3 regions of the Duganella sp. S19_KUP01_CR8 genome follow, and region 2 is predicted to be linked to each of the others. Evidence: predicted binding sites of a transcription regulator. Region 2 holds the regulator's gene; each other region holds the start of a gene.

Region 1 (3,273 bases), on a different contig from region 2:
AGGCATACGCTGTTTCTGTCTCAACTAAATAAAGAGCCCATATGATCGTCGCACTGACAGGCATGGACGGTAACGCCACCGTCTCCGACCTGGCCGAAGACCTGGCGATGCTGCGCGTGGCTGCCGGCAGCCGCGTGCTGCTGGTCAGCCCCAACCCCGGCGCCTACGATCCGCAACTGTACGATGACCTGGTGATTGACGCCTCCCACCACGACGCTGACGCGGCGCTCGCCCGCGCGGCCGTCATCGTGGCGCTGGTGCGCCCGGCCGACATCGAGCAAGGCCGCCACGCCGACTTCCTGACCCGCCTTCGACGGGCGCAAGAACGTAATCCCGGCGCCCGCGTACTGGTGACCATTGCCCACGGCAGCCAGCCGCTGTCGCCCCACCAGACCGGATGCCTGCTGGTGTTCGTCGCGCAAATCCCCGGCGCGCGCCTGGCCGACACGCTGGAACTCGACCAGCGCGGCACCTACCACTCCCACCACAGCGAACTGGAACTGGGCTGCCGCAAGACGGCCTACGTGCTGTGCGCCCCGGAAGTACGCCACCTCTACAGCGAAGTATTCCGCGGACAGCGGACGTAAAAAAAGGGGCGCGCGCCAGGCGCCGCCCCTTCGATGACCGGCGCGAGTCCGATCAGAACACTTTGCTGATGGTCAGCTGCAGCGCTGCCTTGCCCAGGAACTTGCCGTTGGCCGGCGACGCGTAGGCGGTCTTGTCGGCGTTGGTGCCGATCACGGCCAGCGCGCCGGTCACCACGCCGAAGTCCTTGGTAGCGCCGATCTTCCAGTCGCTATAGCTGGCCGCGCCGTTATGCTTAACGTTCTGGCGGCCGGCATGCAGGTTGACCGTGCAGCCCTCGCCCGCCTCGATGTTGGCGCCCAGGTCCAGGTAGCCGCTGTTCTTGCTGTCGACAAAACCAAACAGATTCGTCACCGAGTGCGAATACTTGATATAAGCCGGACCATAACCCAGCTGGCCATACAGCTCGGTGGTGTTGGCGTTGGCGAAACCGCTGACGTGCGACAGCTCGTTCGAAGGATAGACATAGGTCAGCACGCCCACGTCGTAGGACACGTCGGGCGTGACCTGGCCGCGTTTGCCGGCGTAGATATCCCACTCGATGCCGCCGCCGCCGCCGGCGTCCTTGGTCCATTTGATGGTCGACAGCCAGGTGCCGGCGTAGAAGCCGGTCGGGTTGTTGGTGTAATCAAAGCCGCCTTGCACGGCCGGTTTCAGGCGCGTCTGCGAAATGCCACGATAGCGATAGTCGCTGACCACGGCGGCATTGAAGCTGGTCTCATTGTCCGGCTTGACGGCGGGCGCGGCATCCTCGGCGTCAGCGCGCGTGCCCGTGAAAACAGCGACGACGGCGGCGGCAAGTATCAATTTCTTCATAAAGCGGTCCTTCTTTTAGTGGTTGGATCAAGCAGCCAGCTTATCGACGGCGCCGTAAAAACGGTCTAAAAAGGCGGGCCGGGGTTGTAAACATCGTGTATAAATTGGCCCGCGCCGTTTTTTTGCCGCGATTACGCCCGGTTGAGGATAGAATACGCAAACGTCCGCATAAAACTGTACATAAACCCAGTATCGAAATTACAAGCTTGATCACGTATGGCCACTAAAAAACCAGTTTCCGACTACAGCGAAGCATCCATCCGGGTCCTCAAGGGCCTGGAACCCGTCAAGCAACGCCCGGGTATGTACACCCGCACCGAGAATCCGCTGCACATCATCCAGGAGGTGATCGACAATGCCTCGGACGAGGCGCTGGGCGGACATTGCAAAAACATTATCGTCACGCAGAACGCCGACGGCAGCATCACCGTCGAAGACGACGGCCGCGGCATTCCGGTCGGCCTGCACCCCGAAGAGGGCGTGCCGACGGTGGAAATCGTGTTCACCCGCCTGCACGCGGGCGGCAAGTTCGACAAGGGTTCGGGCGGCGCCTACGCCTTCTCCGGCGGTCTGCACGGCGTCGGCGTGTCGGTCACCAACGCGCTGTCCAAGCGCCTGGAGATCACCGTCTGGCGCAAGGAGCCCGACGGCACCGGCCTGCACAAGCTGGCCTTCGAGCACGGCGACGTGGTCGAGCCGCTGTCCTCCGTGGTCGCCCCGCGCGACGGCAAGAAGTCCGGCACCCGCGTCACCGCCTGGCCGGACGCCAAATATTTCGACTCCCCCGCCATCTCGCAGACCGAGTTGCAGCGCCTGTTGCGCTCCAAGGCCGTGCTGCTGCCGGGCGTCACCGTCACGCTGACCAACGCCAAGACCGGCGAATCGCAGGTCTGGCAGTACAACGACGGCCTGCGCGGCTACCTGACCGAGGCGCTGGCCCAGGCCACCGACGGCGAGACCCTGATCCCGCTGTTCGAAGGCGCGCAGTTCGCCGGCCCGGACGCCGAAGGCTTCGCCGAGGGCGAAGGCGCGGCCTGGGTGGTGGCGTGGACCGAGCAAGGCGCCGTGGTGCGTGAATCCTACGTCAACCTGATCCCCACGCCCAACGGCGGCACCCACGAATCGGGCCTGCGCGACGGCTTGTACGGCGCGGTGAAGAACTTCGTCGAGATGCACTCGCTGCTGCCGAAAGGCGTCAAGCTGCTGCCGGAGGACGTGTTCGCGCGCGTCTCGTTCGTGCTGTCGGCCAAGGTACTGGACCCGCAATTCCAGGGCCAGATCAAGGAACGCCTGAATTCGCGCGACGCCGTGCGCCTGGTCTCGACCTATTCCAAGCCTGCGCTGGAGCTGTGGCTAAATCACCACGTCGACTACGGCAAGAAGCTGGCCGAACTGGTCATCAAGCAGGCGCAATCGCGTCTGCGCTCGCTGCAAAAGGTCGAGAAGAAGAAGTCGTCCGGCGTCGCCGTTTTGCCGGGCAAGCTGACCGACTGCGAATCGACCGACGTCGCCCGCACCGAACTGTTCCTGGTCGAGGGCGACTCGGCGGGCGGTTCGGCCAAGATGGGCCGCGACAAGGAATTCCAGGCCATCCTGCCGCTGCGCGGCAAGGTGCTCAACTCCTGGGAGACCGACCGTGACCGCCTGTTCGCCAACAACGAGATCCACGACATCTCGGTGGCGATCGGCGTCGACCCGCACAGCGCCGACACCATGCCGGACCTGAGCGGTCTGCGCTACGGCAAGATCTGCATCCTGTCCGATGCGGACGTCGACGGCTCGCACATCCAGGTCTTGTTATTGACGCTGTTCTTCAAGCACTTCCCCGGCCTGATCGCCAACGGCAATATCTGCATCGCCCGGCCGCCGCTG
Region 2 (3,273 bases):
GGAGCCGAACAGACGGCCGTCAACACCAGCTTTTTGCGAAACGGTCACGGTCATGCCGTTCAGTTTCTCGCCTTGAGCTTGAGCGGCAGCCAGCTTTTCAGCAGCAGCTTTTTCCAGTTCAGCGCGCTTGACTTCGAATTCAGCAACGGCGGACGCGGTAGCGCGGCGGGCCATTTTTTGCGGAATCAGGAAGTTACGTGCGTAACCGTCTTTAACTTTAACGACTTCACCCAGGTTGCCCAGGTTGACGACTTTTTCTAACAGAATGATTTGCATAGTTCTTCTCCAGGATCTTATCTAGACGACGCGATTAAGCGTGGTGCAGATCGGTGTAAGGCAGCAGCGCGAGGTAGCGAGCGCGCTTGATTGCGGTGTCAACTTGACGCTGGTAGTGCGCCTTGGTACCGGTCAGACGTGCTGGCATGATTTTGCCGTTTTCCTGGACGAAGTCTTTCAGGGTGTCGACGTCTTTGTAGTCAACTTGTTCTACGTTTGCGGCGGTGAAGCGGCAGAATTTCTTACGCTTGAACAAAGGATTCTGTTGCTTGCGCTTTTCTTTCAGCTTGAGCTTGTTTTTGTCGAACTTTTTACCGAATGCCATTTTAGGCTCCTGTATCTAAATTGAGCTGTCTGGGACAGCACTAAAATCAATGATGTGAAACACCAGGCTTTTGCTATTGCGATTCTTCTTGTTCAGAAAACCGTTGAACTGATACATGCCTGCCAGTGGCGCCTGACTGAAGCGGCCTGAAATCTCGCCCGCGGCAACCGCGGAAATTTCAAACTCGCTCAATCGGGCGATGCCTGCCTCGGTCTGCTGGGATCGGTGCTGGAGTACAGCGTTCACGATCGGCATGCCGGCCGGGGTGTAGCGCAAGGCGTCCCGTTCGGCGATCAAGGCAATAAACTGGAGCTGGTTCAGCTCGGTTCCTGGCAACAATTAGGCCGCAGGAGCAGCAGCAACTGCTGGAGCTTCGGTGCGATGCGATTTCGCTGCATCTTCACGTTGTACCGACTTCATCATCGGCGAAGGAGCGGTTTCCGCTTTCTTCATCTTGACGGTCAGGTGACGCAGCACGGCATCATTGAATTTGAAGGCGGTTTCCAGCTCGACCAGGGTCTCGTTGTCGCATTCGATGTTCAGGCAGATGTAGTGTGCTTTAGCCAGTTTCTGGATCGAGTAAGCCATCTGACGACGACCCCAATCTTCAACACGGTGCACGGCGCCGCCGCGGGTGGTTACCGAGGCTTTGTAACGCTCGATCATGGCGGGCACTTGCTCGCTCTGGTCCGGGTGGACGATAAATACTATTTCATAGTGACGCATGCAAACTCCCTTAAGGACTGTGAATATAGCCCACCCTGGCGTCAAGACAGGTGTGGGAAGAGGTAAGCCCGCGACTATATCAGCTTTTCCGGCAAAAGACAATCCGGGGTCAAGTCTGACATTCGGACACGGCCTCGACCGTAGTGCGGTGCTACGGTCGAGGCCGTGTCCGAATGTCAGACTTGACCCCACCATGAATTTATTTCGCGCTAAGCAACAAATTCCCTTGCATTTCGCTTCACACTGTACAAAAATACAGACTGTCTATATACACAGGCCTAAAGCACTCTATGATCAAGCTCACCGCAAGACAGGAACAAATTCTCAATCTGATCAAGGATGCCATCGAGAACACCGGCTTCCCGCCGACCCGTGCCGAAATCGCCAATGAACTGGGCTTCAAATCCGCCAACGCGGCCGAGGAGCATCTGCAGGCGCTGGCGCGCAAGGGCGCGATCGAGATCGCCGCCGGCACCTCGCGCGGCATCCGCCTGCTGGGCGTGCACGCCGAACCGGCCGCCTCCAAGGTGCCGGTGTCGCTGATGATGTCGCTGCCGCTGATCGGCCGCGTGGCCGCCGGCTCGCCCATCCTGGCGCAGGAAAACCTGGAGACCAGCTACAGCGTCGATCCGGCCATGTTCTCCTCCAAGCCGGACTATCTGCTGAAGGTGCGCGGCGAATCGATGCGCGACGCCGGCATCATGGACGGCGACCTGCTGGCAGTGAAAAAGGTGGACAGCGCCAAGAACGGCCAGATCGTCGTGGCCCGCATCGGCAACGACGTCACCGTCAAGCGTTATCGCAAGACCGGCTCCCTGGTCGAGCTGCTGCCGGAAAACCCGGATTTCAAGATCATCAAGGTCGATCCTGAAGCCGACGAGTTCGCGCTGGAAGGCCTGGCGGTCGGCCTGATGCGCAGCTGGCACTAAACGCCTAGCGCTTGCCGGCCGTCTCCGGCAGGTGCGACAGGTCGCGCGCGCTCAAGGCGATGTCGCCGCGCCGGCCTTCCCACGCGGCCTGCGCCAGCGTGACCGCGTCCGCCTGGCGCTTGGCATCGTCCGCCACCCGTACGAACACCTCGCTCATCAAGGTCTGGGCGGCATCCATTTCATCATCGCTCATCAGGTCGGCCAGGTCGGGAGGAATGCTCTTGCCTACCGGGAGCGCGGCATTGTAATTCGCAAGGAACTGGTCGTAGCAGCTGCGCCACGCGGCCAGCGCCTGCGTCACAGCAGGGCCGCCAGCCAGAGCCGGACGCATCGGGATGTTGGGAGGCTGGCAGTTGAAACGCGCCAGCGAAATATCGGCGCCGTCGTAGCGGCTGGTGTAGTACTCGATCTCGGCCTGGCGGGCCAGGCGGCGCGCCTGCTCGTCGGCGAAGGCGTTACTCGACAGCACGGTCAAGGCGAATACCCATGCTGCTCTCATAACGCCTCCTCCCGCTTAGCAAAATTGAAAGCTTAGATTATCACAACTCGGCGCGACGCTCAGCAAGCTTCCAGTGCGCAGGTGAAATCGTCCAGCAGATCGTCGGCATCCTCGATACCGACCGACACCCGTATCAGCGACTCGGCGATGCCCATCGACGCCCGGCGTTCCGCGCCCATCTCGAAGAAGATGGTGTGCGCCACCGGGATGATCAGCGTGCGCGTGTCGCCCAGGTTGGAGGCCGGAATCGCCAACTTCAAGCGGTTCAGGAAGTCGAAGCAGTCGATGCCGTCCTTCAGCTCAAAGCTCAGCAGCGAGCCGAAGCTGCGGAACAGTTCGCTGGAGATGGCGTGCTGCGGGTGCGACGCCAATCCTGGGTAGTGGACGGCGGCCACGCGCTCGTCCGCCTCCAGCAGCCTGGCCAGCGCCAGCGCATTGGCGCTGGTGCGTTCCATGCGCAGCGCCAGCGTCTCGGCGCCGACGGCGATGTGGTGGGCCGCTTCCGGCGCCAGCGACGA
Region 3 (3,273 bases), on a different contig from region 2:
GGATTCGGCGCATTGGCGATCACCGTCAGGCCACCGCCGGCCACCGCGCCGGCCACCAGCATGTATTGCGACTGCGCCGAAATGCCCTGGATCAGCGAACCGAGATAGGTTAGCGCGGCGTTGTCGGTAATCGCCGTCAGGCCAAGCGCGCTGAAGAACAGCGCCACCGGCGGCAGGCTCTCGACGATGGGCTGCAACCACCACTGCTGCATGCCGCCCAACACCACCAGCCCGGCCAGGAAGAAGCCGACCAGCAAGCCCTCCTTGATGATCAGCGGATTCTGGTAGCGCTGGTAAGCCTGGGTGAATCCCAGGAACAGCATGAAGATGCCGAGGAACAGCACCGGGTGATGGCCCAGCACCACCACCGCCGCCAGGAAGACCAGATGGATCGCGGTGACCGTCAACGGCACGGCCGGCGCGGCCACGACGTCAGCCGACGGCGCGGCCGGCGCGCGCAAATGTTTGCGCAGCACGAAAGTGATCACGGTCGCGTTGATCAGCACCGCGATGGACGCCTTCCAGCCGAAATGCGTGGCCATGAAAGCGCTGTCCCATTGCCAGGTGCTGGCCACCATCAACACCGGCGGCGCGGCGTAGGCGGTCAGCGTGCCGCCGATCGAGACGTTGACGAACAGGACGCCCAGCGCGCCGTACTTCAGCCACTCCGGCATGCCGTCGCGGAAAATCAGCGGCGCCAGCATCAGCGCGGCCAAGGTCATCGCGGCCGGCTCGGTGATCAAGGAACCGGTCAGCGGCACCAGCGCCAGGCCGAACCACACCAGCGCCAGTTCGGCGCGCATCGGCAGCAGCCTGGCCAGCACCAGCAGCATGCGTTCCATGATGTCCAGCACCGGCCGCGAAGCCGCCACCACCATCACGGTGAACACGAACAGCGGCTCGGTGTATTGGCGCGATTCGGCGTACTGGATGGCGGCATCGCCTCCGCTCAGCAGCGCCATGGCGATAATCAGGATAAAGGCCCAGAAGCCGAACACCACTTCCACTTCGCCCAGCAGATGGAACAGGCCCGCATGGCGTGGATGTCGGTGCGACAGCACCTCGAAGGATTTGGCTGCGAAGGTGTGCAGCAGCGCCAGTCCGAACAGGATGGCGCCGACCAATTGTATGGTTTGCAAAGGAAGTCCTTGTTAAGTTGCCTGAGCTACATGGTACAGCATGGGGTGCACGATACAGATTGGCCTTGCCAAAAACGCCAACAAATAGTACTGTGTATTTATACAGTATTTGCGGTAAAATCAGTTTCATATCATGAACCGATCCGCCACCCCTTCCGCCACCCTCGCGCCCGAAGCCGTCCATCCGGCGTTATGGCTGGCGTCGCAACTGGCGCACAGCGCCACGCGCTGCGTCGACACCGGCTTTGCCGCCTTGTCGGCGCAGTTGCCGGGCGGCGGCTGGCCGCTGGGCGTGCTGACCGACCTGCTGGTGCAGCAGCACGGCATCGGCGAGTTGCGCCTGCTGCGGCCGGCCTTGCTGGGCCTGGGCAAGCGGCCCATCGTGCTGCTGCAACCGCCGCATGCGCCGCAAGCGCTGGCGCTGGCGGCCCTGGGGCTGGAGCCATCGCAGCTGATCTGGATACGCAGCGGCGCCAAGAGCGGCGACGCCTTGTGGGCCGCCGAACAAGTGCTGCGCAGCGGCTGTTGCGGCGCGCTGCTGTTGTGGCAAAACCATGCGCGCGGCGAAACGCTGCGCCGCCTGCATCTGGCGGCGCAAAGCGGGGACACGCTGTTCTGCATGCTGCGGCCGCTGGCTGCCGCGCAGGATGCCTCGCCGGCGCCGCTGCGGCTGTCGCTGCACACGGCGCCGGGCGGCATCAACATCGGCTTTGTCAAACGACGAGGACCGCAGCGCGACACCCCATTATTTTTGCCATTAACCCCATCGCTCTTACAACGCCATGCGCCTCTGGATCGGACTACACCTGCCACGGCTCCCGCTCGAAGTATTCTGCCCGCGCTGGTCGGATGACGGCTGCACCGTGGTGCTGGAGCAGGAGCGGGTAGTGGCCATGTCGGCGCTGGCGCGGCAGGCCGGCGTCGACGTCGGCATGCGGCGCGGCGGCGCGCTGATGCTGGCACCGCAGTCGCAGTTCCAGCAGCGCGCACCGCAGCGCGAGGTGGACGCGCAACAGGCGGTGGCGATGGCGCTGCTGCAATTTACGCCGCAGCTGGCGCAAGCGGAGGAGGCCACGCTGCTGCTCGATGTCGGCGCCAGCCTGCGCCTGTTCGGCGGTATCCGCGCGCTGTGCCGGCAGGTGTCGGCCAGCATGGAGGCGCTTGGTTTTACGGCCACGCTCAGCTGCGCGCCCACCGCGCGCGGCGCCTGGCTGCTGGCCCGCAGCGATGCCGGACGGGCCTTGACGATGGACGCGTTAGTGCGGCGCATGGACCGCTTGCCCAGCAGCCTGCTGCCTCCGGCTCGGCCCTACCTGAGCTGGTTCGAAGGCATAGGGTGCTTGACGCTGGGCGAGATGCGCCGCCTACCGCGTCCCGGCTTGCAGCGCCGCTGCGGCCGGGCCTTGTTGGATATGTTGGACGATGCCTACGGCGAACGCGCCGAGATGCATCGCTGGCTGGAAGCGCCGGCTAGCTTCAGCGCCAAGCTGGAATTGTTCGACCGCGTGGAGAACGCCGAAGCGCTGCTGTTCGGCGCGCGCCGCTTGTTGCAGCAGCTGACCGGCTGGCTCAGTGCGCGACAGTTCGCGGTCGAGCGCATCCGGCTGTTGCTGGAGCATGAACGCGGCAAGGTGGCCGGTCCTCCGACGGTGATCGACATCGTGCTGGCCGAGCCGACCTGGCGCGACGAGCACCTGGTGCGCCTGCTCAAGGAGCGGCTGGCCAAGCAGGTGCTGGATGCGCCGGTGATCGGCCTGTGCCTGGAGGCGCCGCAGGTGCAGCCGATGGCGCCGCCCAGCGATTCATTGTTCCCCGAGCCGGGCGGCAGCAAGGAGGACTGGCAGCGCCTGCTGGAATTGTTGACCGCGCGGCTGGGGCCGGACAACGTGCTGCAAGCGGCGCCGCGTGCCGATTACCGCCCCGAGCAGGCCAACGCCTGGGTCAGCGTGCAGGAAAAAATCCGGCCCGCCGACGCCCGCGCCCAGCTGCCGCCGGACATGCCCGGCCTGCCGCGTCCGGCCTGGTTGCTGGCCAAGCCGATCCCCTTGCTGATGCGCGACCACCGGCCGTTCTACGGCTCGCCGCTGAAGATCATGTCCACCGGCGAGCGCATCGAGGCCGGCTGGTGGGGCGC

What was found. Region 2 encodes LexA, which represses DNA repair genes until DNA is damaged. Its sites were predicted from a motif close to ACTGTATNNNNATACAGT; they were not measured.
Region 1: the regulator LexA is predicted to act here: its motif matches at 1,575-1,592, upstream of V6M89_RS09300 (DNA topoisomerase IV subunit B).
Region 3: the regulator LexA is predicted to act here: its motif matches at 1,229-1,246, upstream of imuA (translesion DNA synthesis-associated protein ImuA).

What each region holds. Positions count from the first base shown of each region.
Region 1 is NZ_JAQQPR010000007.1:122,426-125,698, reverse strand. It holds gene V6M89_RS09310 (hypothetical protein) at 42-587, shown strand; gene V6M89_RS09305 (TorF family putative porin) at 640-1,401, opposite strand; gene V6M89_RS09300 (DNA topoisomerase IV subunit B) at 1,618-3,273, shown strand, end outside.
Region 2 is NZ_JAQQPR010000012.1:150,527-153,799, forward strand. It holds gene rplI (50S ribosomal protein L9) at 1-276, opposite strand, end outside; gene rpsR (30S ribosomal protein S18) at 311-601, opposite strand; gene priB (primosomal replication protein N) at 617-922, opposite strand; gene rpsF (30S ribosomal protein S6) at 941-1,327, opposite strand; gene lexA (transcriptional repressor LexA) at 1,618-2,256, shown strand; gene V6M89_RS14210 (hypothetical protein) at 2,261-2,755, opposite strand; gene V6M89_RS14215 (cystathionine gamma-synthase family protein) at 2,815-3,273, opposite strand, start outside.
Region 3 is NZ_JAQQPR010000028.1:84,846-88,118, reverse strand. It holds gene V6M89_RS24205 (putative Na+/H+ antiporter) at 1-1,139, opposite strand, end outside; gene imuA (translesion DNA synthesis-associated protein ImuA) at 1,273-1,992, shown strand; gene V6M89_RS24195 (Y-family DNA polymerase) at 1,922-3,273, shown strand, end outside.